Regions from separate parts of the Anaerozeibacter quisquiliarum genome, predicted to be linked through region 3. Evidence: predicted binding sites of a transcription regulator. Region 3 holds the regulator's gene; each other region holds the start of a gene.
What was found. The regulator LexA, encoded in region 3, represses DNA repair genes until DNA is damaged. The targets are predictions, from matches to a motif close to CNAACANNTGTTNG.
Positions count from the first base shown of each region.

Region 1: a site for LexA is predicted at 1,766-1,779, ahead of ACH6CV_RS08915 (Y-family DNA polymerase). Genes of this name have one in related genera too.
Region 2: a site for LexA is predicted at 2,869-2,882, ahead of uvrA (excinuclease ABC subunit UvrA). Genes of this name have one in related genera too.
Region 4: a site for LexA is predicted at 3,599-3,612, ahead of ACH6CV_RS10115 (DNA polymerase Y family protein). Genes of this name have one in related genera too.

Region 1 covers NZ_JBISDI010000016.1:55,180-60,695, forward strand. Annotated here, with positions in the region: gene ACH6CV_RS08910 (polysaccharide biosynthesis protein) at 1-1,673, shown strand, start outside; gene ACH6CV_RS08915 (Y-family DNA polymerase) at 1,797-3,035, shown strand; gene ACH6CV_RS08920 (Ig-like domain-containing protein) at 3,149-5,516, shown strand, end outside.
Region 2 covers NZ_JBISDI010000044.1:23,466-28,981, reverse strand. Annotated here, with positions in the region: gene ACH6CV_RS15715 (ABC transporter permease) at 1-807, opposite strand, end outside; gene ACH6CV_RS15710 (ABC transporter ATP-binding protein) at 808-1,881, opposite strand; gene ACH6CV_RS15705 (cupin domain-containing protein) at 1,900-2,442, opposite strand; gene uvrA (excinuclease ABC subunit UvrA) at 2,960-5,516, shown strand, end outside.
Region 3 covers NZ_JBISDI010000015.1:21,373-26,888, reverse strand. Annotated here, with positions in the region: gene mutS (DNA mismatch repair protein MutS) at 1-7, shown strand, start outside; gene mutL (DNA mismatch repair endonuclease MutL) at 9-1,931, shown strand; gene miaA (tRNA (adenosine(37)-N6)-dimethylallyltransferase MiaA) at 1,933-2,865, shown strand; gene ACH6CV_RS08420 (methionine gamma-lyase family protein) at 2,846-4,087, shown strand; gene lexA (transcriptional repressor LexA) at 4,079-4,681, opposite strand; gene ACH6CV_RS08410 (hypothetical protein) at 4,973-5,152, shown strand.
Region 4 covers NZ_JBISDI010000020.1:12,019-17,534, reverse strand. Annotated here, with positions in the region: gene ACH6CV_RS10140 (DUF2800 domain-containing protein) at 1-313, opposite strand, end outside; gene ACH6CV_RS10135 (DNA ligase) at 306-611, opposite strand; gene ACH6CV_RS10130 (hypothetical protein) at 617-823, opposite strand; gene ACH6CV_RS10125 (sigma factor-like helix-turn-helix DNA-binding protein) at 908-1,456, opposite strand; gene ACH6CV_RS10120 (hypothetical protein) at 2,094-2,261, shown strand; gene ACH6CV_RS10115 (DNA polymerase Y family protein) at 2,248-3,486, opposite strand; gene ACH6CV_RS10110 (XRE family transcriptional regulator) at 3,756-4,640, shown strand; gene ACH6CV_RS10105 (LexA family protein) at 4,781-5,206, shown strand; gene ACH6CV_RS10100 (hypothetical protein) at 5,209-5,490, shown strand; gene ACH6CV_RS10095 (SLOG family protein) at 5,500-5,516, shown strand, end outside.

The sequences.
Region 1 (5,516 bases), on a different contig from region 3:
CCTACGCGTTCGCGGTGGTGGCCACGGCGCTCGAGCGCACGGGCACGCGGCTGTCGTTCTTCCAGTACATGCTGGGGTTGGTCGGCAACAGCGTGCGCATACAGGCCAACAGCTTCCTGCACGGCAAGGTGGTCTACGGCGTGGCGTGGCTAATCATGTTCCTGCTGATCGCAGGGCAGCGGTTCAGCATCCGGCTGATAAACCAGCTGGGCGTCAAGCGGCGCGCAATCAGCCCCGAGCAGCGCCGGCGCGTGCTGGTGGTGGGCGCGGGATGGGGCGGCGCGACGGTGATCCGGGAGATGGCCGCGCGTGGCTACCGCGAGGGCATGCCGGTGGTGGTCGTAGACGACGACCCGGCCAAGGCCAGGACGCTGCTCAGCGGCGTGCCGATCGCGCCTTCTACCGAGCGCATCCCGGAATACGTCAAAAAATACCAGTGCAGCGACATCGTGATCGCGATCCCATCGGCGTCCGGCGCGCAGATGCGCCGCATCATGCAGGTGTGCGCGTCGACCGGCTGCAAGCTGCGCATGGTGACGGCGATGCAGGACGTGACGGGCGGGCCGCAAAGGGTCAGCGCCATGCGCGACGTGAACATCGCGGACCTCTTGTGCCGCGAGGAGGTCAAGCTGGACATGGCCTCGATCGAGGCGTACCTGACCGGCAAGTCGGTGCTGGTGACCGGCGGCGGCGGCTCGATCGGCTCGGAGCTGTGCCGTCAGATCGCGGCGTTCGCGCCATCGCACCTGATCGTGTTCGATATTTATGAAAACAACGCCTATGAGCTGGAGCAGGAGCTGCGCAGCCGCTTCGGGGATAAGCTCAAGCTGACGGTTTTGATCGGCTCGGTGCGCGATAAGGCGCGGCTCGACGAGGTGATGGGCGAGCATAAGCCGGACGTGGTGTTCCACGCGGCGGCGCACAAGCACGTGCCGCTGATGGAGGATAGCCCGTCGGAGGCGGTCAAGAACAACATCTTCGGCACGTGGAACGTGGCCGAGTGCGCGGCGCGGCACGGGGTAAGGCGCATGGTGCAAATCTCGACCGACAAGGCGGTCAACCCGACCAATGTGATGGGCGCGACCAAGCGCGTGACCGAGCGGATCATCCAGCACATGGCGCGCCATTCGCAGACGCGGTTCATGGCGGTCAGGTTCGGCAACGTGCTGGGCTCGAACGGCAGCGTGATCCCGCTGTTCAAGAAGCAGATCGAGATGGGGGGGCCGGTGCGGGTGACGCATCCGGAGATCACGCGGTTCTTCATGACGATTCCCGAGGCGGCGCAGCTGGTGCTGCAGGCGGGCGGCATCGGAGAGACGGGCAGCATCTTCGTGCTGGACATGGGCACGCCGGTCAGGATCGTGGATCTGGCGCGCAACCTGATTCAGCTCGCGGGGTTCACGCCGGACGAGGAGATCAAGATCGAGTTTTGCGGGCTCAGGCCGGGTGAGAAGCTGTACGAGGAACTGGCGATGAGCGAGGAAGCGGAGACGCTGCACACGACCTGCCACGATAAGATTATGGTACTGAGCGCGATGGAGATGGACGAGGCGCTGTTTTTGAAGCAGCTGAACGCGCTGGATGCCGCGATGGACGAGGGCGAGGAAGCGGTGCGCGACGCGCTGCGCGCGCTGGTGCCGTCCTTCAGGGAAGATCAGCGCAAGGCGGGGTAGAGGCTAGAGGTAAGCGGCAGGGGGAATTCCCCCTGCCGCTTTTTTCGCTCCACCCCTTGACAAACACAAACGAATGTTCTAAAATAGCGATGAGAACATATGTTTGCCTAGGGGGATTGTCCTATGGAACGCGTCATCCTGCACGCGGACGCGAACAGCTTCTACGCCTCGGTGGAACTGCTGGGCCGCCCGGAACTCAAAACGCAACCCGTCGCCGTGTGCGGCGACTCGGAGGCGCGCCACGGCATCGTGCTGGCCAAGAACCAGCCAGCGCGGGCCATGGGGGTGGCGACCGGCGAGCCGATCTGGCAGGCGCGGCGCAAGTGCCCGGGCCTGGTGGCGCTGCCGCCCCACTTCGATCAGTACATGCGCTATTCGCGGCTGCTGCGTGACATTTACGCCCAATACACCGACCGGGTAGAGCCCTACGGGCTGGACGAGGCGTGGCTGGACATCAGCGCGCCGGGGGTCACGGTGGCGGCGGGCGAGCGACTGGCCGACATGATCCGGCTTCGCTCGCGCGCGGAGCTGGGCATCACGGTGTCGGTGGGCGTGTCGTTTGGCAAGGTGATGGCGAAGCTCGCCTCCGACATGAAGAAGCCCGACGGCACCACCGTGCTTAAGCGCGACGACTTTCAAGCGAAGGCCTGGCCGCTGCCGGCGGAGGCGCTGCTGTACGTGGGCGGCAGTACGCTTGCGCAGCTTACGCAATTGAACATCCGCACGATCGGCGACCTGGCGCGCTCCGACGAGGCGGCGCTGACCTTAAAGCTCGGCAAGCACGGGGCCATGCTCAAGGCGTTTGCGCTGGGGCTGGACGCAGGAGAGGTCGCCGAGGACGGCGCGCACATACCGCCGCGCAGTGTCGGCCACAGCGTGACGCTGCCCAAAGATGTGGAGACGCCGGAGCAGGCGCGCTGCGTGCTGTACCAACTGGCCGAGGCGGTGTGCGCGCGGATGCGGGAACAACACCTGGCCGCGGGCTGCGTGAGCATCGCGCTGCGCGCGCCCGACCTCAGCTGGCGTTCCCGCCAGATGCCGCTTTTGCCCGAGAGCTGCCTGACCGGCGAGGTGGCCGCGGCGGCCATGCGGCTGTTCGAGGCCGGCGCGTCGCCGCTGCCGCTGCGGAGCATGGGCTTGACGTGTTCGCGGCTGACCCCCGCGCGGGGCGCGCTGCAACTGGACTTTCTGGGCGAGAGCGAGCGCCGCGCGCGCGCAATGCGGCTGGAGGACGCGCTCGACGCGCTCAAGGCGCGCCACGGCCACCGCGCGGTGCGCCGGGGTGTGGAGCTGTGGGACCGGCGGCTGAGCGCCGACCCGCTTAAGGAGCGAGACGAGATGATCCCGTTTCACGCGGTATGATACCAACCGGACGACGAATGTGAGCTTCAAAGATTTGTTATTGATTCGTTATTGACGCTTCCGATGCCGAGGGGATATAATTTCAAATATATGGCAGGAACGGGGGCGGTCGCGTGGGCGGAAAGTGGATGGGCGTTTTGATGGCGTTGCTGTTGGCCTTCGTTACGCCTGCGGCGCGCGCTGAAGGGCCTGCCCCCGATCCGATCCTGGTCGAATCCGTTGCGCTGTCAACCCTGGGCGAAGCCCATGTGCGGGTGGGGGAGACGCTGCAAATTCTCTCCGAAGTGTTGCCGACGGATGCCGCCGACCGCGCGCTTAACTGGTCGGTTGACGACGAGACGCTGGCGACGGTCGACGGCGCGGGCTTGGTGACCGGCGTCAAGCCCGGCAAGGTGACCGTGCGCGCGGTCGCGCGCGACGGAGGCGGGGCGGCCGGCGCGCTCGAGGTCGAGGTAAGGCCCGTATTGGTCGAGCGGATCGAGCTGTCGCTTGCCCAAAAGGCGCTGTGCTACAATGCGCGCTGGCCCATCGAGGCGCGGCTGACGCCTGAAAATGCGACCGATCCCGCGCTCGTATGGACGAGCGGCGATGAATCGATCGTCGAGATCGTGGAAGACGAGGGCGGCAACCGCTTCCTCAAGGCGGGGGACAAGGCGGGGCGGGCGGTGGTCGCGGCGACCGCGGCTGACGGCGGCGGGGCCCAGGCGCTGTGCGAGGTGGAAGTGGCCACGCCGGTCGAGGAGATCCTGATCGACATGAGGGGCGTGGAAAGCATCCTGCGCGGCGAGCAGATCGAATTCACGGCCGATGTGCTGCCTTCGGAGGCGTCGGGCGAGCTGCGCTGGGAGAGCGGCGACCCCTCGGTCGCGACGATTGAGCGGACGGACGAGGGCGTGCGGCTTGTGGGCGTGGGCGGCGGCGAAGTCGCGTTGATCGCCCGGGCGCAGGACGGCAGCGGGCGCGAGGGCCGCGCGCGGATCATGGTGCGCGTTCCGGTGGAGGAAGTCCGGCTGCCCGAAACGTGCGGGGTGTTCCTGGGCCGGCAGCGGCCGTTGACGGCCGAGCTGCTGCCCGCGGACACCACCGACCGGCTGGTGCGCTTTGAAAGCCGCGATCCGGCCGTCGCGGCCGTGGACGAGCGGGGGCAGGTGCGCGGGGTGTCGGTGGGCGTCGCCGAGGTGGTCGCGCGCTCGGCGGCGGATCCGGACGTCTGGGACGTGTGCGACGTGGTGGTGACAGCGCCGGTCACCGCGATTGTGCTGGACGCCGAGGACGCGGAGGTCGGCGTGGGCGGATCGATGTGGGTCGTCGCCACGGTGTCGCCGGCGGACGCGGGCAACCGCGGCGTGCGCTTTGAGAGCAGCGACCCTTCCGTGCTGCGAGTCAACGATTGGGGCGTGGTGACAGGTGTGAGCGCGGGCGAGGCCGTCGTGCAGGCAATCGCGCTTGACGGCAGCGGCGTCATGGGCGCGATGGCCGTCGCCGTCCGGGAGAAGCTGAGCTCGATCGCGCTGCCGGGTACGGCGGCGCTGCTGCCGGAGGAATGGATGCAACTGACGCTCGTCACGCGCCCGATCGGGCTCAATCCGGGCGCGATCGAGTGGAAGAGCGGCGACGAAGCGGTGGTGACGGTGGTCGGGGACGGTTGGGTGCGCGGCGTCGCGCCGGGCGAGGCTGTGGTCACGGCGACCGCCGAAAACGGCTTGGTCGCGCGCTGCCGGGTGAAGGTGTCGCACAGGCTGTCGGCCATCGAACTGTCCGATGAGCGCGGCGCGCTGGCGGCTGAGACCTACGAGATCGACCGCGGGCAGACGAAGGCGCTGCGCGCGGCCGCGCAGCCGGCCGGCATCCCGGTCGAGTTTGCGTGGACGAGCAGCGACGCTCGGGTGGCCTCGGTCACGCGGGAGGGCGCGCTTTACGCCCGCAAGCCGGGCGCAGTCACCGTCACCGTGACCGCGCGCGCGCTGGACGGCGGGCAGAAGGTGTCGCGCAGGCTCAAGGTGCGGGTGATCGAGTCGGTTTCGAAGGTGGTGCTGCCCGAGCGGATCGATGTGCTCGCCGGGCGCGGCGTGCGCGTATCGGCAAAGCTTGAACCCAGGCAGGCGACCCATCGGGGCATCGCCTGGGCCACCGGCAACCAAGCGGTGGCGACGGTCGACGAGAAGGGCGCGGTGCGCGGTGTCGCGCCGGGCGAGACGGTGCTGACCGCCACCAGCCACAACCGGCTGGTGGGGCTGAGCCGCGTGGTGGTGTCGCGCGCGGTGCAGTCGATCGCGCTGACCGCCGTGCCGGCCCGGCCCAGCCTGAGTCCCGGCGACCAGATGACGCTGCAGGTCGCAGTGCTGCCCGCGGAGGCCGGGCAAGGCGTGTCGTTTGCGAGCAGCAACGCGAGGGTGGCGAAGGTGTCGGCGGAGGGCGTGGTGACCGCGCGCAAGCCCGGCACGGCGCGCATCACCGCGACCGCGCGCGACGGAAGCGGCG
Region 2 (5,516 bases), on a different contig from region 3:
TCCGCTCCCTTCCTTCTGGGGATCGACGCGGTTCAGAAACGAGGTGGACACCAGGATCAGCGCCATCATCACAAGCGACAGCATCGAGCCGAAGTTCCAGTCGTTGGCCTCGAGGAACTGCCGCTCGATCACGTCGCCGAACAGCCAGAAATTGCCGCTGCCCAGCAGCCGCGAAATGGCGAACGTGGTGACCGCCGGCATGAACACCATGGTGATGCCCGAGACCACGCCGGGCAGCGACAGCGGCAGCACTACGCGCCTGAACACGTCAAACGGGTTGGCCCCCAGGTCCTCGGCCGCCTCGATCACCCGGGCATCCATCTTCCGAAGCGCGGTGTGGATCGGCAGGATCATGAACGGCACGAAATTGTACACCATGCCCAGCAGCACCGCGCCCTCGGTGCCGATCAGCGTCACGGGCGCAAGGCCCATCCGCTTGAGCAGGCTGTTGATGATGCCCGAGTCCTCGAGCAGCGACATCATCGCGTAGGTGCGCAGGAGGAAGTTCATCCACATGGGCAAGAGGATCAGCACGAACAGCAGGCGGTGGCGGCTGAAGTCGCGGCTGGCCAGGAAGTAGGCCGCGGGGTAGCCCACGAGCAGGCAGATCGCCGTGCAGTACAGCGCCAGATACAGGCTGCGCCACAGCACGTTCAGGTACACCGGGTCCCAGAACTTGCCTATGTTGGCGAGCGTCGCCGCTCCGGCCTTATCGGTGAACGCGAAGTAGACCACGAACAGCAGCGGCGCGATCGTGAACAGGGCCATCCACGTAGCGTACGGTGCGGCAAATATGCTGCGCTTCACTTATATCGCCTCCCCGTTTGCGTAGACCACGCTCTTGCGCATGATGTGGATGTTGAACGGCACGACCGACAAGGCGATCGCGCTGCCCTCGGGGTGCATGGCGGTGGAGTGCACCTTCCAGGTGAACCCGCCGGCCGTAACGATCATCTCGTAGTGCACGCCCTTGAACAGCGTGGACTTGACCACGCCCTTAAGCTGCCCCTGATCCTCGCCCACGATCATCATGTCCTCCGGGCGCACGACCACGTCCACCGGCTGCATCTGCCCAAATCCCTTGTCCACGCAGCGGAACCGTTGCCCCGCGAACTCGACCAGCTCGTCCTCGATCATCGTGCCCGGCACGATGTTGCTCTCGCCGATGAAGTCGGCCACGAAGGCGTTCTTGGGCTCGTCGTAGATGCGCTTGCTGTCGCCCACCTGCTGGATGCGCCCGTCCTTCATCACCACGATGGTGTCCGACATCGTGAGCGCTTCCTCCTGGTCGTGGGTGACGTAGATAAACGTAATGCCCAGCTGCTGCTGCATGGCCTTGAGCTCGATCTGCATCTGCTTGCGCAGCTTCAGGTCGAGCGCGCCCAGCGGCTCGTCGAGCAGCAGCACCTCCGGTTCGTTGACCAACGCCCGCGCGATCGCGATGCGCTGCTGCTGGCCGCCCGACAGCTGATCCACGGAGCGTTTCTCGTAGCCCTCCATCTTGACGAGCTTCAGCATGCGCGAAACGCGCGAGCGGATCTCGTCCTTTGGCCGCTTCTTGAGCTTGAGCCCGAACGCGATGTTGTCGAACACGTCCAGGTGGGTGAACAGCGCGTACTTCTGGAACACCGTGTTGACCCGCCGCTTGTAGGGCGGCACGCCCGCGATGTCCACGCCGCCGAACAGCAGCTGGCCCTCCGACGGGTATTCGAACCCCGCGATGATGCGCAGCATCGTGGTCTTGCCGCAGCCCGACGGGCCGAGCAGCGTAACAAACTCGCGCTTGCGGATATAAAGGTTGATATTGCTCAGCGCGTGGGTCTCGCCGTCGTACGCCTTCGAGATACCCTTGAGCTCGATCAGCCGCGTTTCCTCGACCATGGCACTTCCTCCGTACATTTAGAAAGTTGGCGGTGACGACACCCAGATGACCTTGCACGACGCCTTGCCGGTGTTGACCAGCTTGTGCGGCGCGCTGGGCTCGTAGCAGAAGCTCTCGTTCTTGCGCGCGCGCGCGCGCGTCTCGCCCACCACTACGGTCACCTGGCCGCTGAGCACGTAGCCGAATTCCTCGCCCTCGTGCGGGTCCTGCTCCTCGGTCTCGCCGCCCGGCGCCATTTCGACGAGGATCGGCTCCATCCGTCCGGTTTGAGCGCTGGGCACCAGATAGCGGATCGAGCCCTTGAGCCCCTCGCCGTCCTCCTTGACCGAGGTGTCGCCCTCGGTGAACACGATCTTGCGCGCGCGTGTGCTGGAGAAGAATTGCGAAAGGTCGGTCCCCAGCGTCTCCAGAATGTCCATCAGCGTCGCAATCGAGGGCGATGCCTGGTCGCGCTCGAGTTGCGAGATGAACCCCTTGGTCAGCTCGCAGCGGTCGGCCAGCTCCTCCTGTGTCAGCCCCAGCTTCAGCCGAAGCCGCTTGATCTTCGCGCCCAGCTCCATCACACGACCCCTCCCCGAAGTACAGCTATACTAAACCCCGAAACGGTTTATATTAAACCACAAACCGTGCGTATCTGTCAATCGGTCGGGGCCCCGGAACGCGTTAAATTTAGTGGGAGCAGACCGAAAGTTTAGTACCAACATACCTCGCCCTGCCTGCGGAATGTGGCATACGCGGGCATGAAAGGGATCCTCCTTGACGGCTTCGCGCGGCGACAGCACCGCGGGCAGCGGGCCGAACAACGCCGGGCAATCCGCACCGGCCAGCACCGCCTGAACGTCCGGCGCCGCACCCGACGGTTCCGCCCATGATCCTTCACCCCCGTGCGCAATAAGGCGATTACCCCGGCCAATTTCCCCCAATGCCGGGTGGCTGTGCGGCGTTTGACGGGCGCGCAAATTTGCCCGAACGCCACGCTAAATCTCCGAACATATGTCCGCATGCTGTTTACAATAAAAAATGTTTGGGGTATGATAAGGTGCATCACTACAATAGATCAGGAGGCCGGTTTGCCCCATGACGAACAGCATCGTGATTCGCGGCGCACGCGAACACAATTTGAAGAATATCGACCTCACACTGCCGCGCGACAAGCTGGTCGTGCTGACCGGGCTGTCGGGCTCGGGCAAGTCGTCGCTGGCGTTCGACACGATCTATGCCGAGGGACAGCGGCGGTATGTGGAATCGCTGTCGTCCTACGCGCGGCTGTTCCTCGGACAGATGGAAAAACCGGACGTGGACGTGATCGAGGGGCTGTCGCCCGCGATCTCGATCGACCAGAAGACCACCTCGCGCAACCCGCGCTCCACGGTGGGCACGGTGACCGAAATCCACGACTACCTGCGCCTGCTGTACGCGCGCGTGGGCGTTCCGCATTGCCCCGAGTGCGGGCAGGAGATCCGCCAGCAGACGGTCGATCAGGTGGTCGACCAGGTGGCCTCGCTCAGCGAGGGCACGCGCATCCAAATCCTGGCGCCCGTGGTGCGCGCGCGCAAGGGCGAGCATGTCAAGCTGTTCGAGGACATGGCAAAGCAGGGCTATGTGCGCGTGCGCGTGGACGGGGCGCTGTACGAACTCAGCGAACCGCCCGTACTCGATAAAAATAAGAAGCACACGATCGAGGTGGTGGTCGACCGGCTGGTGGTGCGCGAACAGATGGCGCGCCGGCTGACCGACTCGCTCGAAACCGCGTTCCGGCTGGCGGGCGGGCTGGCGGTGGTGAGCGTCGCGGACGGGGAGGACCACCTGTTCTCCCAGAACTACGCCTGCATCGACTGCGGCATCTCGATTGAGGAACTCGCGCCGCGCATGTTCTCGTTCAACAGCCCCTACGGCGCCTGCCCCACCTGCACGGGCCTGGGTACGCTGCTCAAGGTGGACCCCGACCTGGTGATCCCCGACCGGTCGCTGTCGCTCAGCGAGGGCGCGATCCGGGTCAGCGGCTGGAACTCGGCCGAGGAGGGCGGTTCGATGGCGCGCATGTACCTGATGGCGCTTTCCGAGCACTACCACTTCTCGCTGGACGCAAGGGTAGCGGACCTGCCCGAGCGGGCCGTGAACGCCGTGCTGTACGGCACGGGCCAGGAAAAACTCCATATCCATTACGAGCGCCAGCACGGTTCCGGCTCGTTCAGCGCGCCGTTCGAGGGCATCGTCAACAACCTCGAGCGCCGCTATCGCGAGACGCAGTCGGACGGCATCAAGGAGGAGCTCGAGGCCTACATGGCCTCCATCCCCTGCCCGGACTGCAAGGGGCAAAGGCTCAAGCGCGAGTCGCTCGCGGTCACCGTGGGCGATCTGTCGATCGCTTCACTCAGCGCGCTGTCGGTGCGCGAATGCCAGCGCTTCTTTAAAAAGCTGGAACTGTCCGATAAGGACAGGTTGATCGCCCGCCAGATCATGAAGGAGCTCAACGACCGGCTGGGGTTCCTGATGGACGTGGGGCTCGACTACCTGACGCTGTCGCGCGCGGCGGGCACGCTGTCGGGCGGCGAGGCGCAGCGCATCCGGCTGGCCACGCAAATCGGCTCGATGCTGGTGGGGGTGTTGTACATCCTGGACGAGCCTTCGATCGGGCTGCACCAGCGCGACAACCAGAAGCTGCTCGCCACGCTCAAGCACCTGCGCGACCTGGGCAACACGCTGATCGTGGTGGAGCACGACGAGGAGACGATGCGCGAGGCCGACTACATCGTGGACATCGGGCCGGGCGCGGGCTCCGCGGGCGGCTACCTGGTGGCGCAGGGCACGGCGGAAGAGCTGATGCGCATTCCCGAATCGGTGACCGGCCAGTTCCTGTCGGGCGCGCGCGTGATCCCGGTGCCCGCGGTGCGGCGCACGCCCACCGGCTGGATCACGGTCAAGGGCGCGCGCGCCAACAACCTGCGCGGCATCGACGTGCGCTTCCCGCTGGGCGTGATTACCTGCGTGACCGGCGTGTCGGGCTCGGGCAAGTCGTCGCTGGTCAACGAGATCATGTACAAGTCGCTCTCGCGCACGCTGAACCGCGCCAAGACGCGCCCGGGCGCGCACGACGCGATCGAGGGCGTGGAAAAGCTCGACAAGATCATCCAAATCGACCAATCGCCGATCGGGCGCACACCGCGCTCGAACCCGGCCACCTACACCGGCGTGTTCACGTTGATCCGCGACGTGTTTGCCGAAACGCCCGACGCCAAGGCGCGCGGCTACAAGGCCAACCGCTTCTCGTTCAACGTCAAGGGCGGGCGCTGCGAGGCCTGCTCGGGCGACGGCATCATCAAGATCGAGATGCACTTCCTGCCCGACGTGTACGTGCCCTGCGAGGTGTGCAAGGGCAAGCGCTACAACCGGGAGACGCTGGAGGCGCGCTACAAGGGCAAGTCGATCTACGAGGTGCTCGACATGACGATCGACGAGGCGCTGGAGTTTTTCGAGCCGATCCCGCGCATCGCGTCGAAGCTCGTCACCATGCGCGACGTGGGGCTCGGCTACATCAAGCTGGGCCAGCCCTCGACCACGCTGTCGGGCGGCGAGGCACAGCGCATCAAGCTGGCGACCGAACTCAGCCGGCGCGCCACGGGCCGCACGATCT
Region 3 (5,516 bases):
GGTATAAAATGGGCATTCGGATATTGGACGCCGCCACGGTCGGGCGGATCGCGGCGGGCGAGGTGGTGGAGCGGCCCGGCAGCGCCTGCAAGGAGCTGATGGAGAACGCGCTCGACGCCGGGGCGACCTCGATCACGGTCGAGCTGCGCGGCGGCGGCATCGAGTACCTGCGCGTGACCGACAACGGACATGGGATCGCGCCCGAGGAGGTGCGGCTGGCGTTTGAAAACCACGCCACCAGCAAGCTTATGGACGCTTCCGATTTGATGGACGTGCGCACGCTGGGCTTTCGCGGCGAGGCGCTGCCGTCGATCGCGGCGGTCGCCAAGGTCGGCTGCGTGACGCGCCGCCGCGCCGCCGCCAGCGGCGCGAAGCTCCGAGTCGAGGGCGGGCGTTTTGTGTCGCTCGACGAGGCCGGCTGCCCCGAGGGCACCACGGTCACGGTGGAAGATCTGTTCTACAATGTGCCCGCGCGCCGCGCGTTTCTCAAGAAGCCGGCTTACGAAGCGGCCGCGGTTTCCGAGGCGGTGGCGGCGCTGGCGCTGGCCAATCCCGGCGTGGCGGTGCGGCTGATCGCAAACGGCAAGACCACGCTGCATTCGTTCGGCGACGGCAACCTGCGCCACGCGGCGCTGGCGGTATACGGCAAGGAAGTGGCGGCCGCGCTGACCGACGTCGATCAGATGGAGGGGGCGCTGCGCATATCGGGGCTGGTCGGCGTGGGCGACTGCGCGCGCCCCACCCGCTCCGCCCAGTACTTCTTCATCAACGCGCGCGTGGTCAAGTGTCCGCTGCTCTCGCAGGCGCTTGGGGCCGCGTGCGCCGGGCGCGTGACGATCGGCATGCACCCGATGGCCATGTTAAGCCTTCAGTTGCCGCCCCACGCGGTCGACGTCAACGTCCACCCCAACAAGCTCGAGGTGCGCTTCCGCGACGAGGCGGGCGTGCGCGCAGCCGTCGATCAGATGCTGCGCCGCGCGTTCGAGGGCGAGCGCCTGCTCGACGTCGAGGCCGCCACCCGCCGCGCGGAGCCGCTGATCCAGCCGTCGACGCTAAAGATCGAGCGCGTCGAGGTGCCCGGCGAACAGACCGAAGTCGATGCCAAGCAGGTTCGAGCCTACGCCAGACAGACCGAAGTCGAGACGTTTGGAGCGTCGCGCAACCCCGAGGGCCGGGGCGGATATTCTCCGCCCGCCCCCGCGCCGGCTGAGGCCCCGCCGCTCGCCCCGCGCGATTTGCGGCTGAACGAGGCGGCGCGCGCCTGGCCGATGACCGTGTCTCAGGTACCGTCGCGCCCGGAGCCGGTTGCCCAACAGGCGGAGCAGCTCTCCGCGGTGCCCCCGCCCGAAGAGACCGGCGCGCCCCGGTACCGGGTGATCGGCGTGGCGCTCGACACCTACCTGCTGGTGGAGGCGAAGGGCAGCCTGATCCTGATCGACCAGCACGCGGCGCACGAGCGCATCCTGTACGAGCAATACGCCCCGCGCCTCGACGGGCCGGGCGCGTCTCAGCCGCTGCTGACCCCGGCGGTGGTGCCGGCCTCGCCGCGCGAGATCGCGCTGGTGCAGGAAAACATAGATTTGCTTGCCGAGGCCGGGTTCGAGGCGGAGCCGTTCGGCGAGCGCGCGCTGGCGGTGCGCGCGGTGCCGTTCATCTTGGGCAAGGCCGACGTGCCCGCCTTCTTCCTCGAGATGGTATCGCGGCTCGACCAGCTCAAATACGCCGCGCGCGACCGGCGCAAGGGCGAGCTGATTCAGATGGCCTGCAAGCACGCGGTCAAGGGCGGCGACCGGCTGAGTACAGACGAGATCGAGGCGCTGCTTCAAGCGATGGAGGACACGCGCTCGCCCGCGACCTGCCCGCACGGCCGGCCGGTGCTGCGCGTGCTTACGCAAAACGAACTGGAGAGGATGTTCAAACGTCAGCAGTAATCTGATCGTCATCTGCGGCCCGACCGCGTCGGGCAAGAGCGCCGTCGCGGTCGAGCTGTGCAGGCTCATCGGGGGCGAGGTGGTGTCCTGCGACTCGATGCAGTTGTACCGCGGCATGGACGTGGGCACCGCGACGCCGACCGAGGCTGAAATGGGCGGTGTTGCGCATCATTTATTGAATATCCTGGACCCATCGGAGTCGTTCTCGGCGGCGGCATACCGTGCGCGCGCGATTCCGGTGATCGAGGACATTCGCGCGCGCGGACGGATACCGGTGCTGTGCGGCGGCACCGGGCTGTACGTCAACGCGCTCACCAGGCCGCTCGGCTTTGCCGAGCCGGGCGACGAAGCGCTTCGGCAGGCGCTGCAGGCGGTGGCGGACGGCCCGGGTGGTCGGCGCATCCTGCACGACCGGCTGCGCGCAATCGATCCCGACCGCGCCGCGCGGCTGCACGAAAACGACGTGCGGCGGGTGATCCGGGCGATCGAGGCGCATCAACTGACCGGGCGCACGGCGGGCGAGCGCGCGGCGCTTGACCGCGAACGCGAGGGCGACTACCGGGGGCTGCTGTTCGCGCCTGACTGGCCGCGCGCTACGCTGTACGAGCGCATCGACCGGCGCGTCATGGAAATGATGCACCTCGGGCTGCCCGCCGAGGTGGACGCGCTGATTGCGGCCGGCGTGCCCATGACGGCCACCGCGATGCAGGCGATCGGCTACAAGGAGCTGATCCGGGCGCGCGAGGGTTTCATCACGCTGGACGAGGCGGTCGGCCTGATCCAGCAAGGCACGCGCCGCTACGCCAAACGCCAGCTGACCTGGTTTTACGCCGACCCGCGCGTACAATGGGTGCCGGCTGAGGAACGCTCAGCCCAGGATATTGCCCGGGAAATAAAGGAAAGGCTTCAAGTGAATGGGCATTCAGTTGGGTGAAATCAGCCCGGCGACGCGCGACTTCGTCGCGCGCTGCGCACGGGACTGCGAACCGGTCTTTGAAAAGCTGTTCGAGGTGGAGCGGCAGAACACGCGCAAGGTGCTCGCCGCCCTCCAGCGCCGGCGCGTGTCGGCGCGCCACTTCGCGCCCACGACCGGCTACGGTTACGACGACATCGGGCGCGAGGCGCTGTGCGAGATATTTGCCGACGTGATGGGCTGTGAGGCGGCGCTGGTGCGCCCCCAAATCGCCTCGGGCACCCACGCGCTGGCGCTGTGCCTGCAGGGGGTGCTGCGACCGGGCGATGTGCTGGTGTCGGCCACCGGCGCGCCCTACGACACGATGCGCCAGGTGATCGGCACCGAGGGCACGCCCGGCCAGGGCTCGCTGCTCGAATATGGCATAGAGTACCGCCAGGTAGAGCTTGAGGACGGCCGCATCGACGTGCCCGCGGTGCTCGCGCAGATGGACGATGCCGCGCGGCTGGTGCTGATCCAGCGCTCGCGCGGCTACGACTGGCGGCGCTCGCTGTCGGTCGCCGAGATCGACGAGGCCGCGCGAGCGATCCGCGCGGCGCGCCCGAACGCATGGGTCATGGTGGACAATTGCTACGGCGAGTTCACACAAACAAGCGAGCCCGCCGCCGACCTGATCGCGGGCTCGCTGATCAAGAACCCCGGGGGAGGGCTGGCCCCGACCGGCGGGTACATCGCGGGCCGCAAGGAGGCCGTCGAGCTCGTGGGTTACCGCCTGACCAGCCCGGGCATCGGCGCGGAGGTGGGCTCCTACGTCGGTGGCTACCTGCCGTTCTACCAGGGGCTGTTCTTGGCCCCGCACGTGACGATGCAGGCGGTCAAGACGGCCGTGCTGGCCGCGCGGGTGTTCGCAAAGCTCGGTTACGAGGTACACCCGGCCTACGACGCGCCGCGCGGCGACATCATCGAGGCCATCAAGTTTGGCGAGCCCGACAGGCTGATCGCGTTCGTGCGGTCGATTCAAAAAGCCTCGCCGGTCGACAGCGAGGCCATACCCGAGCCCTGGGCCATGCCCGGTTACGAGGACGAGGTCATCATGGCCGCCGGCACCTTCGTGGCCGGCGCGTCGATCGAGCTCAGCGCCGATGCGCCGATCCGCACGCCCTACATCGGCTACCTGCAAGGCGGTTTAACGTATGCCCACGGCTACACCGCGATCGAGAGCGCGGTGGAAGCGCTAAAATAACCTGAACAACGCCGCCACGCGCCCGAGCACCGTCACTTCTTCGGCATAGATCGGCTCCATGTGGCGGTTCTCGGGCTGCAGCCGAACGCGCTTTTTCTCAAAATAGATGCGCTTGACCGTGGCCTCGTCCTCGATCATGGCCACCACGATGTCGCCGTTCTCGGCATCGGGCTGCTTGCGCACCACCACGATGTCGCCGCTCAGGATACCGGCGTCGATCATGCTCTCGCCTTCGACGCGCAGCGCGAACAGGTCGTCGCCGCGCGCGCTCATGTGCTGCGGCAGCACCAGGTAGTCCTCGATGTTCTCCTGCGCCAGGATGGGCAGCCCCGCCGTCACCTTGCCCAAGAGCGGCACCGCGCGCCCGCGCGGATTGTCGAGCACCTCCATCGCGCGCGGCTTGGTGGCGTCGCGCCGGATATAGCCCTGCCGCTCGAGCTCGTTGAGATGCCCGTGCACCGTGGCGGTCGACTTCAGCCCCACCGCCTTGCCGATTTCGCGCACCGACGGGGGATAGCCCCGCTGTTCGATCTCCTGCTTGATGAATTCCAGGATCTTGCCCTGATTTTCCAAGCCGCGCCCGCGCGTACGCATATGCATCAACCTCCCCGTATATGCAGCCAGTATAGCACAAACAAGGACGTTTGGCAAACGTCCGTTTGTCCTGTTTGGCGTGAATGGCGATAATTCACCATCAATTAACACGCAAAGGCGCACAGGGGAGAGGCCCCGCGCGGCACCGGCCCGGCGTTTGGCCCTTTACACGCAGGGGGAATTGACATCGCACGAGCCGGGCGGTATACTAATGCAGGGGCCGTCTGGGGCGTATCGCAAAGCGCCGCCCACGCCGGCCCGTGCCTTTGCCTGAATCGGGAGGATTTTTGAATGCGACGCTTGTGCGTACTGGATGAAACCATGGTGTGCAATGAATGCGGCGAATGCAGCCGCTGCGACTTGGACCCGGATAAGGTTTGCGATAACTGCATGCGCTGCATCAAGAGCGACGCCGATTACCTGGCCGTCGAAATCGATGAGATCATCGAGGGCGAGGGTACGGGGGAGTAGGAAGTGAGGCCCTTCCTCGCACCCGAATCTATTCGCAAAAGACAGCTTTTGCGAATAGATTGAGGGGATTCGCGCCTGGAAGGCGCGCAAATCCCCTCAATCTACCGCTTCGCTTCGCTCCGCTTTCGCAAAAGCTGGGCGCCCGTTTGGGGTGACGACAAGGTCGCGGGGGCTCGCGCTTCGCGCATTGCCTTGGGGTTTTTGGGGCTCGCGCTTCGCGCATTGCCTTGGGGTTTTTGGGGCTCGCGCTTCGCGCATTGCCTTGGGGTTTTTGGGGCTCGCGCTTCGCGCATTGCCTTGGGGTTTTTGGGGCTCGCGCTTCGCGCATCGCCTGCTGGGTTTTTTTGGGGCTCGCGCTTCGCGC
Region 4 (5,516 bases), on a different contig from region 3:
GCTTCTGTTCGATGAGGATCTGCGGGTCGGCGCAAGTCTGCCGAATCCCAGTGATGATCTCAAGCGCATATGCCACGTAGCTTTCGGCGCACTCGTGCATTTCCTCGGTGTAGTGGATGAGTGCTGGGTGCGGGTCTCGCGCTTGCATGCCCAGCGCGGTTTTGAGCAGATACTCGCACAGGGCATGTGCTTCGGTGCCCTCGGCGGCGTAATCACTGCCTTTATCCTCGTACTCTTCGCACATCCGCGCTGACGGTGGGCACTCGATCCAGCGCTTACTGGAGGAGGCGGACAGAAGCGCGTGACTACCCATCCTGCCGCACCTCCGTCGTGCCGATTGCTGTCGCTGCCTGAATCAGGTCGGCGTACCTGCCGGGATCGACGTCGGACAGCTGCGTTGCACCAAAGTCCATTAGCAGCGCTCTGACCGCCGCGCTGTGCCCCGTCGTGCTCTTCTGGGAGAGGACGGAACGAACTTGCTCCTTGGTTACGGGAGCAGGCGCTTCTGTTTCTTCCTGACTGGAGAAGAGGCGTTCCAGGGTGACCGCTGCCGAGTTCAGGGCATTTGCCGCTGTCCTCAGTTCGCCGATGCAGATGTCCAGTTCGCTCATCCTGCTCACGCGTCCACGCCCCCTTCCGCAATCTCTCGAATCTCCACCGATTCCACCGACTGGCCGGGCGTGAGCACCAGAATCTCGGTCGGCTCACCGAACAACCAGCGCGCGATTTTTCTGGGCAGCGACAGCGTGCCACCCTTGAGCACCTGTTCTCGACTGCCGTCCGCGTCGGTCACGTTGATGCAGATCCGATGTTTGAGGGTCATATTGACCACCTGCCTTTCTGGAGGGCTTTCCCTCTCGTGTCCCAGTCAAAGAAAAGTGGGGCGTTGTTTACACGCCCCGGAGGTTTATCTGCAGTTTTCTTTGATGGACTCGAACAGACGACCTAGCGCGCGACTAATGGCGGGACGACCCTTGCCGAGCTCGTCAGCGATTTCAGATTGCTGTTTACCCTCAATGAAGTATAAGCGGTACAGATTCTGCTGATATTCGGGAAGGGTGGCGATGAAGTCCCGGACGCTCTCGGCGCGAGGGGAGACATCCTCCTTCCGCGTGAGTTCCCACGCGCGAAGGGCAAGCTGGTTCTTATCCTCGGCGTCATCTTCGCCGCCGTACACAGATGAGAGCGGAGCATTCCAAAGCTGCCACGAGGACGGTTCGGGTTCCCCAGGGTGTGTTTTACGCCACGCCGTCATTACGGCCTTCTCGTCAGGAGAGATATACCGATGGGCGGCTTTGAGGTTTTGGTACACCTCAGCGTCATCAAGAGCATGCAGCCGCTTGATGTCGGCCTCGGTCACGCCGTCCTTGCCGGGGTAGAGGGCCACAACGCCGCCATCGGCGTCCATATAGGAATAGGTCAAACGCTTGTCCAGAGGTGTTTTCCTGGTTTTCATGATTTGTCTCCTCTCGTCGTCGGTTTGTGTTCCGAAAGCGAGAGAAGGCAAAAATGAAGCTCCCTCTACGCTTTCTTGCGCTGAGGGAGCAAATCCGCCCATTTCAAGGTGCACCAAATACGGGCAGCCCGAAAATGAAGGAGTCTCCCTCATAGGCTGCACCTGCGCCTTCCCAAGCGCGGTGCGGGTCTTCCAGCTTGATCGGGAACTTCTGACCGGGAGCGACCCGGCAGGATCAGGCTGTACAAGGTGCAGAGATGGTCCCTGATGGAATGCCGCGCCGTAAGGTTGTAAGGCTCCTACAGCGAAAGGAACCGCTCGCCGGACTTAGCCGACAAAAAATAGCCGGATGAAGGGGAACGGGTGCAAAACACCCATCCCGCAATCATCCGGCTATTTGGTCACTCGCTACAGAATCTCCATTGGCCTGCTTATCAGGCAATGCGCTGCCGCTCATGGGCGGCCAGGACTATTTCACCTGCTGTACGGAGCCGTTGCTCGGTATGTTGCCAATCAATCGTGGCCGCTCTTTCGCGACCATCGCCGCTGTTCATGCCCCGCGGGCGCCAGCCTGAGAATCTTGCCTCTTTCAGAGGCGTGAGGCGGCTTATACAGAACGGAATCCGAGACGAGAGGGATGGAAACCAAGATTCCGCACTGCGGGCATTTCATCTTGATCGTTACCGGTGGTTCGGGGAGTGCGGTCGTGTCGAAAGCCCGCTTTCTGCAGGAGGAGCAGGCTATTGCCAGCATGTTCGGATCGCGCATTGGGCATACCTTCCTTTTCCTGATTACATATACATGAGGCCCGGCATCGTGACGGTCTCGCACTTGTCCTGCGCCATCCTGAGATCACCCAGGAGGGACGCGGGGCAGATCGCCCGGTAGCCGAACCGGCGCCGGATCTCATCAATAGTGTCGTCCAGCGCCTTGCGCCTTTCGCGCTTTACCACGTCGTCGAACATGTCCAGTTGCACGGGGCGCTTCTCCGGCACCAGGTTGATTCCGCGCACGGTAAGCGCCCGCACCGGCTTCAACCAGTTGTATCGAGCCCGGAACAGCGCGAACGCGGCCTGCGCCATCTCGAGCGGGCTCTGCGTAGGGAAGCTCAGCGGCAGTTGAAACTGTTGCCAGCCGAAGTCCTTGTCCTTGACCGTCAGCTGTACGCCCCGCGCCGCCAGCTCGCTCTCCCGCAGCCGGTGCCCAACGTCCTGTGCCAGTTCGTACAGCACAAGCCAGACGGCGTACTCGTTGTCAAGGTCAACCACGCAGGTGGTGCCGTGTCCCACGGACTTGATCGGCGCTTCGTAATCGGATGGGCTGACCTTGGCGTTGTCCAGCCCGTTGGCGAACGCCCACAGCATGACGCCGTTCTTGCCAAATCTGGCGCGCAGGTTTTCGGGACCCATATGGGCCAGTTCCCCGATGGTTCGGACGTTCGTCTGCGCCAACTTTTTAGTGGTGGCCGGCCCGACGTAGAGCAGTTCCGACACCGGCAACGGCCAGACTTTCTCCCGCCAGTTGTCCTCATGCAGCACGGTGATCGCATCCGGCTTCTTCATATCGCTCCCCAATTTGGCAAAGATTTTGCTGAAAGACACACCGATGGAGACTGACAGCCCGAGCTCGTCCTTCACGGTCTGCCGGATTTCCTCCGCCACTTCGAGGCCGCCCTTCCGGACGCTGCCGCACCCGCGAACCGAGATCCACGCCTCGTCCATGCCGAACGGCTCGATGTCGTCCGCGTACCGAGCATATATCGCGCGCACCAGCCTCGAGTATTTCAGGTACTGATCGTACTGGGGTGGGACGCAGATCAGGCCGGGGCATGCCTGGCGCGCCTCCCAGTTCGCCTGCCCTGTCTTGACGCCCTTCGCCTTCGCGGGGTAGGATTTCGCAAGCACGATCCCGTGTCGGTTTTCCGTCGAACCGCAGACCGCGACCGCCTTTCCCTTAAGTGATGGGTCCAGCATCATCTCGACTGCTGCGTAAAAACAGTTGAGGTCTGAATGAAGCACAACCTGGCTCATTTCTTTCTCCACTCCCTTCTCGTCCGGCCCGGACAAGTGCCATTTCGCCACCGGCCGGATACGGTGAAACGGAGTATAGCACACGGTTGATGTCTAAGCAAATCGACCGTAGAGAACAAGCGTTCTTTTCGGCGCAATTTAACATTCGCCTATTTCTGGGAATCGAACACGATGTGAAATTTGATCCGGAGTTTCTGGGGCGCTTTACAGTACATCGATGGTGTGCTATAATGCGGCCGAATAGAAAAGTGTAGTAGGGGGGCTAAATCATGGCACCGACAACTCCTAAGCCCTCGCAGGGGAACATCACGCATCTCGCGGAAGCGAAAGCGAAGAAGTTGTATCAGTTTAACAAGGAGCAGTACGGCGATAGAATTCGGGCGCTGCGCATTAAGTGCGGGCTGAGTCAGCCGCAGCTTGCGGCGAAGGTTGGCGTGAAGAAGAACGCTGTCTGCAATTGGGAAGCTGGGCGCGGTCGGCCTGACATGAACCTGCTCCCTCCACTGAGCGAAGCCCTGGGGGTCTCAATCTCCACGCTGTTTGGCTCGCCAGCCAGGCTTGGGGAGCTTTCTTTCGACGAACAACGCCATCTGACCAATTACCGTTCTCTGACCAGGTACGACAGGACCTTGGTGGATTGCATGATTGACACCATGATCGAGAACAATGACGCGGCGTTCAAGGCGAACTGTGAACGCGACTTTGAGCGGCTGCGCCGCTCCGACTTGCTGGCTTCGGCCGGTACCGGCTTTTATCTGAGCGATGAAAGCAAGGCGGAGTATGTGTTCGCACGCGTGAGCCGTAACGTCTGCCGCGCCGACGAGATCATTTCTGTCACCGGCGACAGTATGGAGCCAACTTATCATGATGGGGACGATCTGTTGGTTGAGCACGCGGATCGCATTGAGCCTGGCGAAATCGGGATCTTTGTGGCAGCTGGCGAGGGCTTCGTCAAAGAGTATCAGAAAGATGGACTTCACTCCCACAATCCCGCATACCCGGTCATGAAGTTCTCGGCAGACGACAATGTCCGGTGTACCGGCAGGGTGCTGGGAGTCCTGGAAAAAGATCAGTATGCCACCGGCCTTGAGCAGGAAGTGCTGGAAGATATCTATAGGGAAAAGCGGAAGAAGAGCAAGCACGGCGAAGCCTAACGTCCTAATGTGAATTGTATAGGCGGTCGGTTTATTTGCTATCCCCTTTATGAATTAACCGCAAGGGGGAAAGGAATTCAGTCAAGTTGGGTCGAGAAAAACGAATCACGCCCATGGATCGGTGGAGATGAGGTGATCTGGTGCAGCACAAGGAGATAAAGGAACGCATCCTGGAATACATCGTGGGCTTTGTGGATGCCAATGGGTTCTCGCCAACCTACCGTGAGATCGCGAGCGCGGTTGGTTTGAGGTCACCCTCCAGCGTCAGTCGCCATATCGAGCAGTTGAAGGCTGAAGGGAGGATCACGTTGCGCGATCAGAAGTCGCGGACGTTGGCGCCGCTTCGCCGCTTGGAGCTTGTTAACGCCAGTGCGGAGCGCCAAAGCAGGGTACAGTTGGAAGTCGCTGACGGCGGGGTGATTTGCTTTGACTGCAACCTCGAAAAAACTGGCACGGACGGCGTTTCCGTTACATTCTGCGGAGTACTCGATGCCAGCCAGTTAAAAGGCACGGTGAGCCGAGTTGTAAGCTGCAGACTGGAGACGAACAAGCAGGAAGAGGGATAACTATGCCGGATCGGAATCCAACGAAAGTGTATGTTCAGGTAAGCGCCGACTTTGGGGCGGACGGGCGTATGCTTCCGCGCAGCCTTGTTTGGGAGGATGGTACGCGATATAACATCGATCAAGTGTTGGCGTGTAAACCCGCCGCCGCCATGCGCGCCGGTGGACAAGGCGAGCGTTTCACAATCCGGGTGGACGGACATGAGAAGTATCTTTTTTTTGAGCGCAGCACGGAATTGAGCGGTCCGAATATCGGTAAATGGTTCGTGGAACGCAAAGTTGGTTGATCGGGAGGGATGAAAGTGACGAATCT